Regions from separate parts of the Lactobacillus sp. 23-2 genome, predicted to be linked through region 1. Evidence: predicted binding sites of a transcription regulator. Region 1 holds the regulator's gene; the other holds the start of a gene.
What was found. Region 1 encodes HrcA, which represses chaperone genes, less so after heat shock. Its sites were predicted from a motif close to TTAGCACTCNNNNNNNNNGAGTGCTAA; they were not measured.
Positions count from the first base shown of each region.

Region 1 (10,851 bases):
CGGTCGGCCAGCTGCTTGGCTTCTTCCGGCGTTTCCGCCAGCAAAAGCTTGACGGCCAAAGCCGCGTCATCCAGGCGGCCGCAGGCGTTAAGCCGGGGCGCGATCTTGAAGCCGATGTCGGTCTCATCAATCTGGCCCATGGTCAGCCCCGCGTTGGCAATCAGGGCCCGCAAGCCCGGTCTGGCCGTCTGGTTCAGCAGCTCCAGGCCACGCTTGACGATGACGTGGCCTTCTCCTGACACCTTGACCATATCGCCAATCGTCCCGATCATCGCCAGCTCCAGAAATTCACTGGCCGTATCCTGCAGGACTGCCCGGGCAATAGTGTAGGCCACGCCGGCCCCGCAATAGTCATCAAAAGGATAGGCCTGGCCTGGATAATTGCAGTGCACGATCGCGCACGCCTCCGGCATCTTGTCCTTGAAGGTGTGGTGGTCGGTCACGATCACGTCAACCCCATGCTCTTGGGCATAAGCGACCTCTTCAAGCCCGGTCACCCCATTGTCGACGGTGATAATCAGTTTCGTCCCGTCGGCCACGATCTCCTTGTAGCGGTCAAGGCTTGGCCCATAGCCGTCTTTGAAGCGGTTGGGGATAAAGTAGTGGACGTCCCCGCCCATGATGCCCAGCATCTCAACCATGATCGTCGTGGCAGTAATGCCGTCAGCATCATAGTCGCCATAGACCGTAATCTTCTCCCCGCTGTCCAGAGCCTGGTTGATCCGGTCGACGGCCTTGTCCATATCATGCATCAGGTATGGATCAGCCAGGTCTGCCTCAGTTGCCGTGAACCAAAAGTTCAATTTTTCCGCCGTGTCAATGCCTCGCAAAGAAAACAACTTAGCCGCCAATGGGCTAAGTTGATATTCATCGATCAGTTCTTGAGACAATGGCGCGGCTTTTCTTTCTTGCCATTTCATTATCTTAGTTTAAACATCTCCAGCTTCTTGTCGCTTGCCCGTTCGCGCTTGACCAGCTTCCCCCGCAGGGCCCAGCGGTTTCTCCCGCCGTCAGCACAAGTGATCAGGGTCACCATGGGCTGCTTGGTCTGGTTGACCAGCCAGACGGCATACGGATTGACGACTTTCTTGTAGTTGATCTGGTAGACATAGACCTGCTTCAGGTCAGTCAAGTAGACCTTTGCCCCGAGCTTGACGTCCTCAAGGGGCGAAAACAGGATGCCCTTAGAGGTCATATAGTGACCGGCCAAGGGATAGTTGCCCTTGCCCATCTTTTGGTCAGCCCGCATCGTGGCCCCACCAGTTGACAGGGAATCATCCGACAAGCCCAGCATGACCGGCAGATACAGCTTGACGCTAGGAATCGCCATGGCGCCGACCGCGCCAGCCGTGTGCCTGACCCGGCTCTTGGCCGCCTGGGCCAGGTCAATCTCCTTGACCTGGCTGAAGTCATAAGTTGCCTTCTGCCGCTGGTTCTTGACCACCTGCTCGGCCGTCAGGCCCTGCAAGGCACTCTGTGAGTTCTGCTTGACGACCAGGCCGCTGATCTGCCGGTTGAACACCAATAGCAGTCCGACCAGCAGCAGGATGACCGCCGCGATCCGCAGCAACAAGCTCAGCTTTTGCTTTTTGCCAGAATTTTGTCTGTCTTCAGCCATGTTTACTTGCCCTTGATATCGTCGTCATTCATCCGCAGGACGGCCATAAAGGCATCTTGCGGAACTTCTACCCGGCCAACGGATTTCATCCGCTTCTTGCCCCGCTTCTGCTTTTCAAGCAGCTTGGCCCGCCGGTCAGGGTCACCCGTGTGGATCTTCCAGGTAACGTCCTTGCGGTATGGCTTGATCGTGGCCCGGGAAATGATCTTGGACCCGATGGCCCCTTGAATGTCGACTTCGAAGTTCTGCCGCGGGATCAGCTTCTTCAACAGACTGGTCATCTGCACGGCCCGGTCGCGGGCTTCGTCTCTGTGGGCAATGAAGCTCAAGGCATCGATTGGCTCCTTGTTCAAGAGGATGTCGATCTTGACCAGATCAGTCTTCCGGTAGCCAATGATCTCATAGTCAAGAGAGGCATAGCCCTTGGTTGAGGACTTCAATTGGTCAAAGAAGTCATAGATGATTTCCGCCAAAGGCATCTCATAGATCACATTGACCCGGTATTTGTCCAGGTAGTCCATGGTCTGGAATTCTCCGCGCTTCTTCTCGCACAATTGCATGACTGGACCAACGAAATCATTAGGCACCATGATCTCGGCCTTCACGTAAGGCTCCTGCAGCTCCTTGTATTCACCGGCGCTTGGCAGGTCAGCCGGGTTGTCGATCAGCATGACTTCGCCATTCGGCATGATGGCGTGGTAGTCAACGGATGGCGCGGTCATGATCAAATCCAGGTCAAACTCCTGCTCCAGGCGCTCTTGAACCACGTCCATGTGCAAAAGACCCAAAAAGCCGCAACGGAAGCCAAAGCCCAGGGCTTGTGAAGTTTCCGGCTCAAATTCCAGGGAAGCATCGTTAAGCTGCAGCTTCTGCAGGGCCTCTTTCAAGTCATCGTAATCCCGGTTGTCGCTTGGGTACATCCCGGAGTAGACCATTGGCGGAATCTGCCGGTAGCCAGGCAGGGCTTTGGCCGTTGGGTGGACAGCGCTGGTGATGGTGTCACCCACCCGGGTTTCACGGACTGACTTGATGTTGGCCGTAATGTAGCCAACGTCGCCGGCAATCAAGATGTCTTCTTTGACTGGGTGCGGGCTGGAAACGCCGACTTCGGTCACTTCATACTTCTTGCCCGTATTCATGATCATGATTTCGTCGCCCGGCTTGACGGATCCTTCTTCTATCCGCACCTGCATGACGACCCCGCGGTAGTCATCGTACTTGGAGTCGAAGATCAGGGCCTTGAGCGGGGCTTCGATGTCGCCTACCGGAGCTGGGATGTCAGTGACGATTCTTTCCAAAAGGTCAGGAATCCCCTGCCCGGTCTTGCCGGAGACCTCAACGGCATTTGTCGCGTCAATCCCCAGCATTTCGCTGATTTCTTCCTTGGCCATGTCGGGATCGGCACTTGGCAGGTCGATCTTGTTCAAGACTGGCAGGATTTCCAGGTTGTTTTCCAAAGCCAGGTAGGTGTTGGACAGGGTCTGGGCCTGCACCCCTTGCGACGCGTCCACAACCAGCAAGGCCCCTTCACAGGCTGCCAAAGACCGGGAAACTTCGTAAGAGAAGTCGACGTGTCCTGGGGTGTCGATCAAGTGGAAGATATAGTCTTCACCGTCTTTGGCGTGGTACTTGACCTGCACCGAGTTCATCTTGATGGTAATCCCTCTCTGGCGTTCCAGTGGCATGTCATCCAGCATCTGATTCTTCAGTTGCCGCTTTGATACCGTATCCGTCAGTTCCAGAATCCGGTCGGCAATGGTCGATTTGCCGTGGTCGACGTGGGCCACGATCGAAAAGTTGCGGATGTGCTGCTGATAATCTTTGAGTTTTGCTAAATCCATGTGTTTTCTCGCATCCTTATCTAATACCTAACTATTATAACTGAATTTGCCGGCCTTGTCCCCTATTAGTCCTGACCGCGAAAAAAGCCCGGCTTTGTTGCCAAAGCCAGGCTTAATCAATCTATTCGCTTGTTTAGCTGAGCTTGTCCTTCAAACGCTCAAAGAAGCCCTTTTCCTGCGGAGCGATTGAGCCGCCGGAGGCCTTGACGAATTCAAGCAAAGCCTTGCGCTGCGCTTCGTTGATGTTCTTAGGGATCACGATCTCAACCGTGGTGATCTGGTCGCCAGGCTCGCCCCCGCGCAGGCTTGGAACGCCCTTCTGCTTCAAGGTGAACTTCTGGTTTGGCTGAGTCCCGGCTGGGATCTTCAGCTTGGCATCCCCGTAAACCGTCTTGATGTTGATCTCATCGCCCAAGGTAGCTTGGGCAAAAGAGATCGGCACGGTCGTGTAAATGGTCTGCCCGCGTCTGGTAAAGTCCTTGCTTGGACGAACCCGGAAGACGATGTAAAGATCCCCGTAAGGGCCGCCGTTCTTCCCGGCTTCGCCTTGCCCGGCCAGGCGGATCTGCTGGCCGTCATCGATGCCGGCTGGCACCTTGACCTGCAGGGTCTGCTTCTTGTCGACCGTCCCTGCCCCGTGGCAACTCTTGCATGGGTGCTGGATGATGAAGCCGCGGCCTGAGCACTTGTCACAGGTGGTTTGCCGCTGAATCATGCCCAAGACGGATCTTTGGGTAATCGTCATCATCCCGCTGCCGCCGCACTTGTCACAGGTGATTGGGTGGGTACCCTTTTCAGCACCGTTGCCGCCGCAAGTCTCACAAGTCGTGCTCCGGGTGTAGGTAATATCGGTCGTCTTGCCCTTGATCGCATCCATGAAGTCAATGGTCATGGTGTAGTCCAGGTCCTGACCACGCTGTGGCGCCGTCGGGTCGACTCTTTGCCGGCTGGCACCACCGCCGAAGAAGCTGTTGAAGATGTCGCCAAAATCATCGAAACCAGCGCCACCGAAGCCTTGGCCTCCAAAGCCTTGGCCACCGAAGCCCTGACCATTCATGCCTGCCTGGCCGAACTGGTCGTATTGCTGTCTCTTTTGCTGGTCATGCAAAACTTCATAAGCTTCGTTGACTTCCTTGTATTTTTCTTCCGCACCGGGTTCATGGTTTAAGTCTGGGTGATACTTCTTGGCCAGCTTGCGGTATGCCTTGCTGATCTCAGCATCGCTGGCATCACGGCTGACGCCCAAAATATCATAGTAATCCCGATTTGCTGCCATCTATCTTTACGCTCCTTCTTGTTAACAAAAGAAAAGAACTACTTCATGCAGTTCTTCTCCTTTTGTTCAATTATAGTCGCTTTACTTGTTTGGGTCTACCTTGGTGAAGTCGCCGTCAACAGTGTCGCCGTTGCTACCATTGCTGCCGCCATTGGCTGGGCCTTGTGGGCCGGCTTGACCATTTTGCCCGTTTTGGGCGTTTTGTTGGTAAAGCTTGACTGCCAATTCTTGAGCAACCTTGGTCAAGGCGTCCTTCTTGTTCTTCATTTCGTCCAGGTTGTTGTCCTTTTGGGCCTTCTTCAGGTCTTCCAGAGCGTCCTTGACTGGCTTAGCATCGCTTTCAGGCAACTTGCCGTCGACTTCCTTCAAAGTCTTTTCGGTTTGGAAGATCAGGCTGTCAACTTCGTTTCTGAGGTCGACTTCTTCCTTCTTCTTGTTGTCTTCTTCAGCGTGCTCTTCGGCTTCCTTCTTCATTCTTTCGATTTCTTCATCTGACAAGCCAGAAGCTGATTGGATCGTAATCTTTTGTTCCTTGCCAGTCCCCATGTCCTTGGCTGAAACGTTGACGATCCCGTTCTTGTCGATGTCGAAGGTAACTTGAATTTGTGGCACGCCACGTGGAGCGGCTGGAATGTCAGTCAATTCAAAGCGGCCCAAGGTCTTGTTGTCAGCTGCCATTGGCCGTTCACCTTGCAGAACGTGGATGTCAACGGCTGGCTGGTTGTCAGCTGCGGTTGAGAAGATTTGGCTCTTGGAAGTTGGGATGGTGGTGTTTCTGTCGATCAGCTTGGTGAAGACCCCGCCCATGGTTTCAATCCCAAGTGACAATGGGGTAACGTCCAGCAAAACGATGTCCTTAACGTCACCAGAGATTACCCCGCCTTGGATAGCGGCACCCAAAGCAACGGCTTCGTCTGGGTTGATTGAGTGGTCTGGTTCCTTGCCAGCCCATTGCTTAACGGCTTCTTGCACGGCTGGAATCCGGGTTGAGCCACCGTTCAAGATCACCTTGTCAATGTCGCCAACTGACAGGCCAGCGTCACGCAAAGCGTTGTCAAATGGGATCTTGGTTCTTTGAACCAGGTCGTCAGTCAGTTCGTTGAACTTAGCCCGGGTCAGGTCTGCTTCCAGGTGCAGAGGACCTGCTTCACCGGCTGAGATGAATGGCAGGGAAATGTGGGTTGAAGATACGCCTGACAAGTCCTTCTTGGCCTTTTCAGCGGCATCCTTCAAGCGTTGCATTGCCATCTTGTCCTTTGACAGGTCAACGCCGTTTTCTTCCTTGAAGCCAGCTACCAGCCAGTCGATGATCTTGTTGTCAAAGTCGTCACCACCCAGGTGGGTGTCACCGTTGGTTGACAGAACTTGGAAGACGCCATCGCCCAACTGCAGGACGGAAACGTCGAAGGTACCACCACCAAGGTCGTAGACCAAGACCTTTTCGTCGTCTTCATCCTTGTCCAGACCGTAAGCCAAAGCTGAAGCAGTTGGTTCGTTGATGATCCGCTGCACGTTGAGGCCCGCGATCTTGCCGGCGTCCTTGGTTGCTTGCCGCTGAGCGTCGTTGAAGTAGGCTGGAACGGTAATAACCGCGTCAGTAACCGGCTCACCCAAGTAGTCTTCTGAGAACTTCTTGATGTATTGCAGGATCATAGCGGAGATTTCTTGTGGGGTGTAGGCCTTGTCGCCGACCTTCACCTTGTAGTCAGCTTCACCCATGTGCCGCTTGATGGAAACGATCGTGTTCGGGTTGGTGATCGCTTGCCGCTTGGCAACTTCACCGACTTGAATCTCGCCATCCTTAAAGGCAACTACTGAAGGGGTGGTTCTAGCCCCTTCCGGGTTGGTGATAATCTTTGGTTCTTTGCCTTCCAAAACTGCAACTGCTGAGTTGGTCGTACCCAAGTCAATCCCAATAACTTTTGACATGTTTTGCTCTCCTTGTTAGATTGAATAATTTCGAATAAATTGCTTGATTGCTGTCTTATTGTGCCACGACAACCATGGCTGGCCGCAGGGTCCGGTCCTTGTAGACGTAGCCCTTCTGCAGAACCTGCACGACGTGGTCTTTTTGATCATCATTCTCAGCTGGCACGCTTTGTACCGCCTGATGCAATGTCGGATCAAACTTCTCGCCTTCAGCCTTGATTTCTTCAATGCCGTTGTCCTTCAAGGCTCTGACCAGACCTTCCAGGGTCATTTCAATCCCCTTCTTGAGCTGGCCGGAAACTTCATCATCGGCTTTGACGGCTAAGGCTCTTTCCAAGTTGTCCACGCTTGGCAGGATGTCCTTGCCCAGGCGCTGGGACTCGTACTTGACCAGGTTGGCTCTTTCCTTGCTGTAGCGGCGCTGGGCATTCTGCTGCTCGGCCTCGCTTCTCAGGTACTTGTCTTCCAGCTCCTTGTTCTTGGCGGTCAGCTCTGCAAGCTGCTTTTGCAAGTCAGCCAGCTCGTCCTTCTTTGGATCTTGCTTGGCCGCCGGCTTGGTCTTCTTTGCCTTGGCGGCATGTTTCTTGTCTTGCTTTGTTTGCTTGTCTGCTTGAGTCAAGTCTTTCTCGCTTGGAAATTCTTCCTTACTCACGACAAACCTCCTTATTTAAATCTGCCATAGTAGTCCAGCAATTTTCTTGCCAATTCCTGCCTGAAGAATTCCATCAGGCCAATCATTTCGGAATATGGCATATTGCGCGGACCCAGTAGTGCGATCGTCCCATGGCCATATTTGCCTACGCTGTATTCAGCGGTAACCAGGCTGAAATTGCGGAGCAGGTCGCTGGGCAATTCAGTCCCGAGGCGGACGTGGACTGGATAGCGCTTGGAATCCCCGTTTTCGTCCTCATCCCCGATGTCGATCAGTTCGCCGACCAGACTGTCGGTGTTGATCAGCTGATACAGGGACTTGATGTCGTCAATATCGCTCTTGTCGGTGTTGTTCAACAGGTTCAGCTGGCCATCGACGTAAAGCTGCTCACTGGCAGCTTCCTTGATCACTGATTCCAAAAGCTCCAGGAATTCTGGCACGTTCTTGCCCACGATGTTGCTGCTGGACAAGGCTTGGAAAGTTTCTTTATTGATCTCGCCCAAGCTCTTGCCAACCAGCTGGTCGTTGATCAGCCGCACCGCCCGCTCAATCTCATCGCCTGAGATGTGGCGCGGCAAGGTGTAGAGCTGATTCTTGACCCCGCCGTCAGAAGTGACCAGGATGGCCATCACCTGCCGGGGCGCCAGGGGCACGATCCGAAAGCCCGTGATCCTGACCCCTCTGGCCTCTGGCCCTTCCGCGAAGGCCGTGTAGTCGGTCAGATCAGACAGGATCTTGGCTGCTTCCTTGACGATCTCGTCAACTTGGTTGAACGGCTGGTCAAACTGGGAGCCGATCTGGGTATAGACGGCTTCCGGCAGCCGGAGGGGCTGAACCAGGTTGTCCAAGTAATATCGATAGCCTTCTGTTGAAGGAATCCGGCCGCTGGAGGAGTGGGTCTTCTCGATCAGCCCCGCCTCTTCCAAGACCGCCATTTCATTGCGGATAGTCGCACTGGATACTTTGATCGGCAATTGATTCATGACCGTCTTTGACCCCACAGGCTCGTGGGTCTTGGTAAAGTCCTGAATGATTGTCTTTAGTATAAGTTCTTGACGTTCGGTCAACATAATTATCGCCCTCACATTTAGCACTCACATCTTCCAGGTGCTAACATGGTATAGATTAACAAGAAATTAGCAGTTAGTCAAGCTGAATGCTAATTTTTTTCGAAGAAAAAAGAGCCAAGCAATATTGGCTCTTTTTATCTTATTTTGCATAGCATCCTATTCGACCGTTTGGTCAAAATAAGCTTCCGCATTAATGCGATCCTGCTTAAGCTGAGCGACCAGGCCGTCAAGGCTGGCAAATTTCAGCTCATCCCTGAGGTACTTGTACCAGGCAATCGTGATGGTCTCCCCGTAGATATCCTGGTCAAAGTCAAAAAGATTGGACTCAATGTAGATCTGCTTTTCATCGTTGAACATGACATTGTAGCCCACGCTGGTCATTGACTCATACCACCGGTCCTTGACCCGAGTCATAGTCGCGTACACGCCAATCTTTGGCAGCACCTTGGGCCAGTCCATGGACAGATTAGCCGTTGGATAGCCCAGCTTGTGGCCATTGCGGAAGCCATGAACGACTTTGCCGCTGGTCGTGTACGGGTGGCCTAAAAGCTCCGTGGCCAAAGTCAGATCGCCCTTTTTGATGGCCTCCCTGATCTCGGTTGACCCGATCTTCTGTCCTTCAAAAATCTGCTTGGGCAAGACCTTGATCGCAAAGCGGCCCTTGGCAAACTTTGGCAGATTGGTCATATTGGCCACGTCTTTTGATCCATAGGTATAGTCAAAGCCGGCGACGACCGTGTCTGCCTGCAGCTTCATGATGATCCGGTCCACAAAATCCTGCGGGGCCAGCTGGCTGAATTGCCTGGTAAACTGCATGATCACCAGGTAATCCACGCCAATCTTTTCCATTTCATGGACCTTCTCATCCGGTGAGTTCAAGTAGGCAAATTTTTTTACGCCCGCGTAGACTTCTTTCGGGTGGCGGTCAAAGGTCAAGACCATCAACGGCAGGTCCTTTTGGTCAGCTTCTGAGCGCGCTTCGGCGATCAGGCGCTGGTGACCAATGTGCACCCCGTCGAAAAAGCCCAAGGCCAGAACGACTGGTCCATCCGTCAGCGGCTGGTCAATCGGATAGCTGATGTTAATTGTTTTCAAACTAGATCCCTCAATTACTCATTACTTAGCAGCATCAAATCCGGACAGTAGGTCGCGCCACCTTTTGCCCGATAAATCGCTTTAACTCTATTATTGTACCGCAAAGCGACCTTGTCTGCATCAGCCTTGAGCTTGATCCAGGCCCCATTTTGCACTTGCTTCCAGCTTTGTTCGTCCAGATCTACCGTTTGGTAGTCCTTGAAAAAAGCATCGATTGGCTGCAGATACTGATCAATCTGTTCCAGATGCTTTTCCAGTTCATCCAAAGTCACGGCCTGCTGCAGATCAAAACCGGAGCTGGCCGTCCGCCGCAAGCGGGTCATGACCGCTGGGACGCCCAATTTTTCGCCCAGATCATTGACCAGGCTTCTGACATAGGTTCCCTTAGAGCAGGCAACCTTAAATGCAAAGCTTTCTCTTGCCTGCGCTTCATCCCACTTGGGCTTTCCAACCAGCTCGTAGCTGGCCACGTGCACCGCGCGGGCGGGCCGCTCAACCGGAATCCCGGCTCTGGCGTACTCATAGAGGCGCTTGCCATTGACTTTGACGGCTGAATAGATTGGGGGCAGCTGGCTGATGTCACCCGTAAGCTGCTTCATTCCTGCCTGAATTTCCGCGCTGGTAAAGGGCCGGGCCAGCCTGGCCGTCTTGGTGACGGTCCCGTCCAAGTCGTAAGAGTCGGTCGCTTCCCCAAACATTCCCTCGCCCTCATAGGCTTTTGGCCGCTCATGCATCAATTCGATCAGCTTGGTTGCCTGGCCGACGGCAATTGGCAAGACGCCAGTCACGCTGGGATCCAGGGTGCCGGCATGGCCAATCTTTCTGGTGTGCAGGATTTTGCGCAGCTTATAGACCACGTCCCCGCTGGTCATGCCCGCGTCCTTGTCGATTACAATGATTCCGTTATACATGTCTTGTCCTCGCCTCAATTTCCTGTTCATGTTTTCTCCAGCAAAAAAGCGCCCTGAGGCGCTTTGCTGCTTATTTTCTTCAATTCCGACTTTTAGCGATCTTCCTCTTGCTTGTGCAAGTCAGCAATCAACTGGTCGATCTTGCTCCCGTAGATCGCGGACTGGTCCCGCTTGAAGATCAATTCTGGAACCTTGTAGACCGTCAGCACTTGCCCGAGCAAGTGGCGCATGGTCCCCTTGGCCTTTTCCAGACCAATTTCCGCGTCCTTCTGCTTTTCCGCATCATCGGTCAGCAGACTGTAGTAGACGGTCGCGTAAGAAAAGTCGTTGCTGCATTCAACGGCGGTAAAAGTTACCCCGCTGACGCGCGGATCACGAATGTCGCGGCGGATGATCTTGGTCAGTTCACGCAGGATCTCGCCTTCGACGCGTCCTTTTCTATGCTTCATTGCAACCTCC
Region 1 covers NZ_JAOQBX010000001.1:79,403-90,253, forward strand. The annotation lists gene recJ (single-stranded-DNA-specific exonuclease RecJ) at 1-920, opposite strand, end outside; gene OCH80_RS00325 (class A sortase) at 920-1,618, opposite strand; gene lepA (translation elongation factor 4) at 1,621-3,459, opposite strand; gene dnaJ (molecular chaperone DnaJ) at 3,593-4,735, opposite strand; gene dnaK (molecular chaperone DnaK) at 4,817-6,664, opposite strand; gene grpE (nucleotide exchange factor GrpE) at 6,720-7,316, opposite strand; gene hrcA (heat-inducible transcriptional repressor HrcA) at 7,328-8,386, opposite strand; gene ribF (riboflavin biosynthesis protein RibF) at 8,543-9,481, opposite strand; gene truB (tRNA pseudouridine(55) synthase TruB) at 9,496-10,392, opposite strand; gene OCH80_RS00365 (ribosome-binding factor A) at 10,485-10,841, opposite strand.

Region 2 (10,851 bases), on a different contig from region 1:
TAGTTGCCCTTGAAAATGGTCAAAGCCCCGTGGTTCAGCTCAAAGATCTGCGTGGCCAGGTGGTCCAGGAAGTACTGGTCGTGGGAGACCGTGACGATGGCGCCGGGATAGTTCTTCAAGAAGGCTTCCAGCCAGTCCAGGGTGTCCAGGTCCAGGTAGTTGGTCGGTTCGTCCAAAAGCAGCAAGGGCGGCTTCTTAAGCAGGAGCTTGACGAAGCTCAAGCGGGTCTTTTCCCCGCCAGACAGGCTGGCAATCTGCTTTTGCCAAGCAGCCTGCGGGAAGTTGAAGCCGTTGAGCATGGACTTCATTTCGGCTTGGTAGGTATATCCGCCGGCTTGTTCAAAACTGAATTGGGCCTGGTCAAGCTTCTTGAGCAGGTCCTGGTCTTCTGGATGGTCAGCGACCGCGTACTGCAGCTGCTCCAGCTGCTTGCCTTGGTCAATCAGGGGCTGGAAGACCGTAATCATTTCATCCCAGATGGACTTTGACTCGTCAAAGTCGTGCTCCTGGGCAATATAGCCCAGCTCAATTCCCTTGTTGACCGTAAATTCGCCGTGGGTCGCTTCCTGCTTGCCGGTCATGATCTTGAGCAGGGTGGTCTTGCCGACCCCGTTGGGGCCGACCAGGCCGATCCGGGCGTTGTTTTCAATTGTAAAGTTTACGTTGCTGAATAATGGAGTCGCGCCAAAGCGCTGCTCCAAGTCATGTCCTTGTGCAATTATCATATCTTTTTTCACCTTGTCACATTCTATCATACAGTAGGATTATAAAGGAAAAAGATTGAATTTTATTTTGTGAAAAAAGTCCTATTTTTTGCGTAAAAGCAAATATTGTGAAATTGCATCTTGTCAACTGACGGGAAAAACTATTATTATAATAAGTGATTGATTAGAGATTCACATTCACAAGACAAATGAAATGGGAGGCTTTTTATGAGCAAAATTAAGATTCCCAAGGCTACGGCAAAACGCTTGCCGCTCTACTACCGCTACTTGCTGCTCTTAAATGATGAAGGCAAAGACAAGGTTTCCTCAACTGAACTGGCGGAAGCAGTGCAGGTAGACAGCGCCTCCATTCGGCGCGACTTTTCCTACTTTGGGGCCTTGGGCAAGCGGGGCTATGGCTATGACGTCAAGAACCTGCTGAGCTTTTTCAAGAAGATTCTGAACCAGGACACCTTGACCAACGTGGCCCTGGTCGGGGTCGGCAATCTGGGCCATGCCCTGTTGAACTACAACTTCAAGCGCAGCAACAATATCAGAATTTCCTGTGCCTTCGACATCAACCCCGAGATTACCGGCAAGATCATGCAGGGCGTGCCGGTCTACTCCATGGAGGAAATGAAGAAGCAGATTGCTGACCAGCAGATCCGCATCGCGATCCTGACCGTTCCCCAGTCCACGGCTCAAAAGACGGCGGATGAAATGATTGAAGCTGGCATCAAGGGGATCATGAACTTTACCCCGATCCGTTTGTCTGCGCCAAGCGGCGTGCGGGTCCAGAACGTGGACCTGGCTACGGAGCTGCAGACTTTGATCTACTTCCTTGACTCCGACCAGCTGGCCGAAAAACAGGCTGAAAATGAGCAAAATAAATAGGCAAATGACACTTTTTAGCACTCGAAGCTAAAAAGTGCTATTTTTTTCTTGCATTCTTTGCAAAAAGGGCTTATTATCATACTTGTAAGTTAGCACTTGGAAAACAAGAGTGCTAAACACTTTGATTAAGACTATTATTTCAGGAGGGACAAACGTGTTACAACCAATTGGAGATCGCGTGATCGTTGAAGTTAAGAAAGAAGAAGAACAAACCGTTGGTGGCATCGTACTTGCTTCCAACGCTAAGGAAAAGCCAACCCAAGGCAAGGTTGTTGCCGTAGGTGCTGGCGCTTATGCTGAAAACGGCAGCAAGCTTCCTATGACCGTCCAAGAGGGCGATGAAGTCGTATACGACAAGTACTCTGGCACCAAGGTTAAGTATGAAGGCCAAGAATACTTGGTATTGCACGAAAAAGACATTTTGGCAATCGTTAAGTAATTTAAGGAGTGCAGATAAAAGATGGCAAAAGACATTAAGTTTTCAGAAGACGCAAGACGTTCACTTTTAAACGGGGTTGACAAGCTGGCCAACACGGTTAAGACCACTTTGGGGCCTAAGGGCAGAAACGTAGTTTTGGAACAAAGCTACGGCAACCCAACCATCACCAATGACGGCGTAACCATCGCCAAGGCCATTGAATTGAAAGACCACTACGAAAACATGGGCGCCAAGCTGGTTGCGGAAGCTGCTTCAAAGACCAACGACATCGCCGGTGACGGTACGACGACGGCTACGGTTTTGACCCAAGCAATCGTTCAAGAAGGCATGAAGAACGTCGTTGCCGGGGCTAACCCAGTTGGCATCCGCCGCGGGATTGAAAAGGCCACCAAGGCTGCCGTAGACGAATTGCACAAGAACAGCCACGAAGTTTCCAGCCGGGACCAAATTGCCCAAGTTGCTTCTATTTCAAGTGCTTCAAGCGAAGTCGGCAACCTGATCGCTGACGCCATGGAAAAGGTCGGCAACGACGGCGTCATCACCATCGAAGACTCCCGCGGGATTGAAACTGAATTGAGCGTCGTTGAAGGGATGCAATTCGACCGCGGCTACCTGTCACAATACATGGTAACTGACAACGACAAGATGGAAGCCGACTTGGAAAACCCATACATCTTGATTACTGACAAGAAGATCTCCAATGTCCAAGACATTCTGCCATTGCTGCAAGGCATCGTTCAACAAGGCCGTGCCCTCTTGATCATTGCTGACGACGTAACTGGCGAAGCTTTGCCAACCTTGGTCTTGAACAAGATCCGCGGGACCTTCAACGTCGTTGCCGTTAAGGCTCCTGGCTTTGGCGACCGCCGCAAGGAACAACTGGCTGACATCGCTGCCTTGACTGGCGGTACGGTCATCTCAGACGACCTTGGCCTGGAACTCAAGGACACCAAGCTTGAACAATTGGGTCAAGCCCGCCGCGTAACGGTTACTAAGGACTCAACCACGATCGTTGACGGCTCAGGCTCAAAGGAAGCCATCCAAGAACGCGTTGACACCATTAGAAAGCAAATCGAAGTTACTACTTCCGACTTCGACAAGAAGAAGCTGCAAGAACGCTTGGCTAAATTGGTCGGCGGTGTAGCAGTCATTCACGTTGGTGCCGCAACTGAAACTGAATTGAAGGAACGCCGCTACCGGGTTGAAGACGCCTTGAACGCTACCCGCGCGGCCGTTGACGAAGGCTACGTAGCCGGTGGTGGTACTGCTTTGGTCAACGTTGAAAAGGCCGTAAGCGAAGTCAAGGGTGAGACCCCAGACGAACAAACCGGGATCAACATCGTTTTGAAGGCTTTGACCGCTCCTGTTCGTCAAATTGCCCAAAACGCCGGCAAGGACGGCTCAGTCGTCGTTGAACACCTGCGTCACGTTGACCCAGAAGTCGGCTACAACGCTGCAAATGACGAATACGTCAACATGATTGACGAAGGGATCATCGACCCAACCAAGGTTACCCGTTCAGCTTTGCAAAACGCTGCTTCAATTGCCAGCCTGCTTTTGACCACTGAAGCTGTCGTGGCTGAAATCCCAGAAGACAAGCCAGAAGCTCCTGCCGCTGGCGCTCAACCAGGGATGATGTAAACTGACTGAAAAGACAACAAGACAAAGAATTACTGCAAGAAGAGCTTAGCCCTGGGCTAGGCTCTTTTTGTCGTTTTTGGATTTGCTGTTGGCGGGATAAACGTTTGTTTGGAAAAATAATGTATAATAGAAGGCAACTGAATTACGTGAGGGAGATCTTTAATGCCAAAGAAAGCCACGACTCCAATGATGGAGCAATACTACAAAATCAAGGAACAGTACCCGGATGCCTTTCTCTTCTACCGGGTCGGGGACTTTTACGAATTGTATGAAGACGACGCGGTCAAGGGCTCGCAGATTCTGGAGCTGACCCTGACCCACCGGTCCAATAAGTCAGCCAATCCGATCCCAATGGCTGGGGTGCCGCACATGGCCGTTGACTCCTACGTCAACACCCTGGTCGAAAAGGGCTACAAGGTGGCGATCTGTGAGCAGCTGGAAGACCCCAAGAAGGCCCAGGGAATGGTCAAGCGGGGGATTATCCAGCTGGTCACGCCTGGGACGCGCATGGCTTCAGGCCCGGAAGACGGGGCAGAAGCCAACTACTTGACCAGCGTCATTGCCAAGAAGAGCGGCTATGGCCTGGCTTACAGCGACTTGTCCACGGGGGAGATTTTTGCCACCCACGTCAAGCGGTTCGCTGAGGTTTTCAATGAGCTCCTGTCCTTAAGAACCAGGGAAGTGGTTTTTGACGGGCAGATGAAGCAGGATGAACGCGAAAGCCTGCAAAAGTCCAACATTACCATCTCCGTGCCGGCAGAGCTTGCTGGGGAGCATGCTGAAATTTCTTATGCTGAGCAGAATCTGACCGACTCCCTGGAAAGAGCCGCGACCAGGCAGCTAGTGGTCTACCTTTTGGCAACCCAGAAGCGGAGCCTGGCCCATTTGCAGGCAGCTGAAAGCTTTGAAGTCGGCCAGTACCTGCAGATGTCCAACACCGTCCAGCGGAATCTGGAATTGACCGAGTCAGCCACGACCGGCAAAAAGCAGGGCTCCTTGTTCTGGGTCCTGGATAAGACCAGTACCGCCATGGGCGGCCGCCTGCTTAAGCAGTGGCTGAGCCGGCCGCTCTTGAGCCAAGAGAAGATCAAGCGCCGGCAAGACTTGGTCCAGGCCCTGCTGGATGAATACTTCAGCCGGGAAAATATCGTCGATGCCTTGAAGGGCGTCTATGACCTGGAGCGGCTCAGCGGGCGGATTGCTTTTGGCAGCGTCAACCCGCGCGAATTGCTGCAGCTGTCCCGGACCTTAAATGCCGTCCCGGCCATTCTCCAGGCCTTGAGCGAGTCAGGCAATGAGGTCTTGGCCAGCTATGGGCAGGCAATCGATCCTTTGGGTGAAATCGCGGAGACCATTCAGAACACGATCGTCGATGACCCGCCGGTTTCCAGCACTGATGGCGGCATTATCAAGGCCGGCGTCAGCGAGGAGCTGGACAAGTACCGTGAGGTCATGAACGGCGGCAAGCAGTGGCTGGCCCAAGAAGAGCTGGCTGAGCGGCAGCGGACCGGCATCGACAACTTGAAGATCGGCTACAACCGGGTCTTTGGCTACTTCATCCAAGTCTCCAAGGGCAACGTCTCCAAGGTGCCGCAAGACCGCTACACGAGAAAGCAGACCCTGACCAACGCCGAGCGCTACATCACGCCGGAATTGAAGGAGCATGAAAGCCTGATCCTGGAAGCGGAAAGCCGGTCAACGGACCTGGAGCATGAATTGTTCGTTCAGCTGCGCGACGCGATCAAGCAGCATATTCCGCAGCTGCAGACCTTGGGCCGCCAGCTGGCTGCTTTGGACGTCTGCGTGGCTTTTGCCAAGGTAGCAGAAGAGAAGAACTACTGCCGGCCAGTCTTCGTGGACCGGCAGGACCTTGAAGTCAAGAACGGCCGCCACCCGGTCGTTGAAAACGTTCTGGGCGCCGGCAACTATATCCCCAACGACCTGGAGATGGATGAGGATACCAGCATCTACTTGATTACCGGCCCGAACATGTCCGGCAAGAGCACCTACATGCGCCAAGCCGCTTTGATTGCCATTATGGCCCAAGTCGGCTCCTTCGTGCCGGCTGATTCGGCCCAATTGCCGATTTTTGACCAGATCTTTACCAGAATTGGTGCCGCTGACGACCTGTATTCCGGCAAGAGCACCTTTATGGTTGAAATGAGCGAGGCCAATGAAGCCTTGCAGCGCGCGACGCCAAGGTCCTTGATCCTGTTTGACGAAATTGGCCGCGGGACCGCCACTTACGACGGGATGGCCCTGGCCGGCGCGATCATCAAGTACCTGCATGACAAGGTTGGGGCCAAGACCCTGTTTGCCACCCACTACCATGAGCTGACCGACCTGGACCAGACTTTGCCGCACTTGAAGAACATTCACGTTGGGGCCACGGAAGAAAATGGCAAGCTGATCTTCCTGCACAAGATCCTGCCCGGCCCAGCCGACCAGTCTTACGGGATTCACGTGGCCAAGCTGGCTGGTCTGCCCAAGAAGGTGCTGCGGGACGCCTCTACCATGCTTAAACGCCTGGAGGCCCAAGGAGCAGGGGAGATCAATGAGCCAGTGGCTGAGCAGCTGAGCCTGTTTGCCCCAGCTCCAGAGGTCAGCGAGCCGGATCCACTGGCGGAAAGCCGCCAGGATCTGCTGGATGAGATCAGCCAGGTGGACTTGAATGAGCAGACCCCGCTGGAAGTCATGCAGCTGGTGGCTGACTGGCAGAAGAAATTAAAGGATGAGGGCTGAGCAGACTATGGCCAAGATTCATGAACTATCCGAAAACCTGACCAACCAGATTGCGGCCGGCGAAGTCATCGAGCGGCCGGCCAGCGTGGTCAAGGAGCTGGTGGAAAACGCCATCGATGCCCAAGCCACGCGGATCAGGGTGGAAGTCAAGAAGTCCGGACTATTGGAAGTCGCCGTCCAGGACAACGGGACAGGGATCGCGCCTGACCAGATTGACTTGGCTTTTATGCGCCACGCCACCAGCAAGATTGCCAATGAGCATGACCTGTTCAATATCGCGACCTTGGGCTTTAGAGGCGAAGCCCTGGCCTCAATTGCCGCCGTTGCCCACGTGGAGATTCTGACGTCAACGGACGGACAATTGGGCACCAGAGCCGGCTTTGCCGGCGGGGCCAAGACTTTCCAAGAAGACGCGGGCAGCGCCAAGGGGAGCAAGATTACGGTCCGCGACCTGTTTTACAATACGCCAGCCAGATTGAAGTACTTGAAGAGCCCCAGAACGGAGCTCATGAAGATTGTCGACATCGTCAACCGGATCGCCTTGGGCCACCCTGAAATCAGCCTGACTTTGACCAGCGAAGGCAAGGTGCTTTTGCGCACTTCCGGCAACGGCAACCTCCAGCAGGATGTGGCCAACATTTACGGGCGCAAAGTTGCTGAGCAGATGGTCAAGATTGAAAGCGAAGACCCCGACTTCACGGTTTACGGCCTGGTTTCCAAGCCGGAATTGTCCAGATCCAGCCGGAACTTTATCTCCATTCTGCTGAATGGCCGCTACATTAAGAACTATGCCCTGGCCTCAGCCCTGCTGGACGGCTACGGGACCAAGCTTTCCGGCAAGAAGTACCCGATCGCGGTCGTCGCGATTGAGGCCGATCCGCTCTTGGTCGACGTCAACGTCCACCCGACCAAGGAAGAGGTCCGCTTGTCCAAGGAAAAGGAACTCAGCCGTCTGCTGACGAGCGCGGTGACTGACGCCTTGCTGGCAGGGGAGGAGGATCCCCTTTTCCGCCTGACTCCGTACAAAAATTCCACCCAGCAAGAGCAGCTGGAATTCAACCTGAACCAAAAGGTAGTCGATACCCGGCGGCCGGACACCTTTTCCTTGCAGGATGACCTGGCAGTCAGCGAGCCGGCTAAAGTGCCAGCGCCGGAGAAAAAAGCGGTCAAGGCGCGAAAAGCCGAATACGTTGATTTAAACCAGGTCAGAGAAGACGACCAGTATGTCCTGACCAAGACCTGGGACGCCAACGTGTTGGCCCAGCAGCAGCTTAAGCCTTTTGAAGAGGACGTCAGCGGGGAAGCAGTCATCGCTCCCGCGGACAAGGTTCTGGCCAACAATATGCCGGCCTTGACGCTGCTGGGGCAGATCAATGGCTGTCTAGTGGCCGCCCATGAAGGCGACTTGTATCTGGTTGACCAGCTGGCTGCCCGCCGGCGCTTGGATTATGACGAGATCATGGGCAGCCTGACCCAGGAGACCAACTACCAGCAAGGGCTGCTGGAGCCCTTGGTCTTTGATTTTGGCAGCCTGGACTACGAGCGCCTGCTGGATGCCTTGCCGCTGCTGGACAAGATCGGCCTGCACCTGGAAGACTTCGGGCAAAATTCCCTGGTCATGCGGACTTATCCAACCTGGCTGACTGGCGATCTGGAAAGCGAAGTCCGCGGCTTGCTGGACATCTTCTTGAATGGCCGGCAGATGACCGGGGAGAAGCTGCTGAAGGCGATTGCCGCCCAGGCAGCTGAAATCAACGCGGGCCGGCGGGTCAATTTGACCAATGCCGAGGCCAGCCAGCTGCTCGCTGCCCTGCGCAAGGCCTCAAATCCTTACCAGGACGCCAGCGGCAGAACCGCGGTCGTGCGCCTGAGTGCCAATGACCTGCGCAAGCTGTTCAACAAGTAAAGCAGAGACAAAGCAGATTAAAGACTGAGGATAAAAGCAGATGTATGAATATTTTGATGGAGTCGTGACCCTGATCACGCCTGGCTATATCGTCCTGGAAGCGGGCGGAATTGGCTATAAGATCTACAGTCCCGTTCCTTACGCTTACCATGAAGGCGACAAGGCCCGGGTATGGGTCGAGCAGGTCGTCCGCGACACCGGCATTACCCTGTATGGCTTTCGCAGCCAGCAGGACAAGGGCTTGTTTATGAAGCTCAACCAGGTTTCCGGCATTGGGCCCAAGTCGGCTTTGGCCATTATGGCGGCCCAAGACAACGGCGCCTTGGCATCAGCGATTGAGAACGGGGAAGTCAAGTATCTGACCCGCTTCCCGGGCATTGGCAAGAAGACGGCCTCCCAAATCGTCCTGGACTTAAAGGGCAAGATGGGGGCATATGTTGGCGAGAACCTCTTCAATGAGTATGAAGACCAGCCAAAAGCAGCTGAAGCGGTCACGCCCGAGCTGCACGATGCCTTGCTGGCCTTGGCGGCTTTGGGCTACACCCAAAAAGAGCTTGACCGGATCACGCCTAAATTGGCCAAGCTGACTGGCCTGTCGGCTGACGACTACACCAGAAAGGGTCTGGCCCTGCTTTTGAAGAAGGCCTAGCTGGCAATTAGCGCAGTAGGAAAAGGAGAGATTGAATGACGGATGAACACATCACTTCCCAGGAGACCGCGGGTCCAGGGGAAGAAGCGATGGAATTGTCCTTGAGACCCCAATACCTGTCCCAGTACATTGGGCAGACCAGGGTCAAAAAAGACATGGAGATCTATATCAAGGCCGCCAAGCAGCGCGACGAGGCCCTGGACCATGTCCTGCTTTACGGCCCGCCTGGCTTGGGGAAGACGACCATGGCGTTTGTCATCGCCAATGAACTGGGCGTCAAGCTCAAGAGCATCAGCGGTCCGGCCATTGAAAGAGCCGGGGACCTGGTGGCTCTCTTGTCAGACCTGGATCCCGGGGATGTCCTGTTTATCGACGAAATCCACCGCCTGGCCAAGCCGGTGGAAGAGGTCCTTTATTCCGCGATGGAAGACTACTATGTCGATATCGTGGTTGGGGAGGGGCAGACGACGCACGCGGTGCACCTGCCTTTGCCGCCTTTCACCTTGATCGGGGCCACGACTTTGGCCGGCCAGCTGTCCGCACCTTTGCGCGACCGCTTTGGGATCGTGGAGCACATGCAGTATTATGAGGTCAAGGATCTGGAGGATATCGTCCTGCGCTCAAGCGCGGTCTTCCACACCAAGATCTCGCCAGAAGCCGCCCATGAACTGGCCCGCCGGTCCCGGGGAACGCCCCGGGTGGCCAACCGCCTGCTCAAGCGGGTCCGCGACTTTGCCGAGGTCAAGGGCGAAAGCGAGATCTCCCTGGCAACCACGGCCCAGGCCCTGCACCAGCTGCAAGTGGATAGCGCCGGGCTGGACCAGACTGACCGCAAGCTCTTGCTGACCATGATCATGAGCTATGGCGGCGGCCCGGTCGGCATCAGGACCCTGGCTTCCAATATTGGGGAAGACCGGGAAACGATTGAGTCTTTGTATGAGCCATATCTGCTGCAAAAAGGCTTCATCGTCATGACGCCCCGGGGACGCGTGGTGACCGACAAGGCCTACCGGCAGCTCAATCTGCCGCTTCCTGGCGAAGAATAGGCGTAAATACTGCAAAAAAATTAGCGATACAGTATAATTGATGTTATCGTTCAAAAAACAAAGATTTATTTATGAGGTGGACTATATTGAATACTTTCGCATTAGCTGCGCAAGCTGGCAACGGTGCTGGCAGCCAGCTGTTCATGATCATTATTTTGGTGGTTTTGTTCGGTTTTACCTACTTCACCATGATTAAGCCGCAAAAGAAGCAGCAGCGAGAACGTCAGGAAATGATGAACAAGCTGCAAAAGGGCGACCAGGTCGAAATGGTTGACGGCCTGCACGGCAAGATCGACTCGATCAACGATGAAGACAAGACGGTCGTTTTGGACGCGGATGGGATCTACTTGACCTTCTCCCGCCTGGCAGTCAGAACCGTCTTGAAGAAGGCTTCAGCTGAAGACGCCAAGCCAGTAGCCGAAAAGCCTGCAGAAGCAGACGGCCAAGAAGCTGACTCAACTGACGAAAAGTAAACAAGCAATTTTAAAAACAAAACGTTTTTTCGCAACGTTTTGTTTTTTTTCGTGTCTGGAACTTGCTAAAATAAAAGCAGTTGAAACAATAGTTATTCTAAGGGGTACAAAATGAACAATATTCCAACAGTGATGATTATTTTTGGCGGCAGCGGGGATCTGGCCCACCGGAAGATCTATCCCGCCTTGTTTAACCTTTACCGCAGCGGCTTGATTCACGACAATTTTGCCGTGATCGGAACGGCGCGGCGGCCTTGGTCGCATGAATACCTGCGCGGGCAGGTTGCCGACGCGGTGCATGAGACCTACGGGGAGGTCGATGAAACTGACCTGGAAGCCTTTGCCAGCCACTTCTAC
Region 2 covers NZ_JAOQBX010000009.1:24,020-34,870, reverse strand. The annotation lists gene OCH80_RS05135 (ABC-F family ATP-binding cassette domain-containing protein) at 1-725, opposite strand, end outside; gene OCH80_RS05130 (redox-sensing transcriptional repressor Rex) at 933-1,598, shown strand; gene groES (co-chaperone GroES) at 1,753-2,037, shown strand; gene groL (chaperonin GroEL) at 2,059-3,678, shown strand; gene mutS (DNA mismatch repair protein MutS) at 3,841-6,420, shown strand; gene mutL (DNA mismatch repair endonuclease MutL) at 6,428-8,326, shown strand; gene ruvA (Holliday junction branch migration protein RuvA) at 8,367-8,975, shown strand; gene ruvB (Holliday junction branch migration DNA helicase RuvB) at 9,011-10,021, shown strand; gene yajC (preprotein translocase subunit YajC) at 10,108-10,494, shown strand; gene zwf (glucose-6-phosphate dehydrogenase) at 10,606-10,851, shown strand, end outside.
Region 2: the regulator HrcA is predicted to act here: its motif matches at 1,688-1,714, upstream of groES (co-chaperone GroES).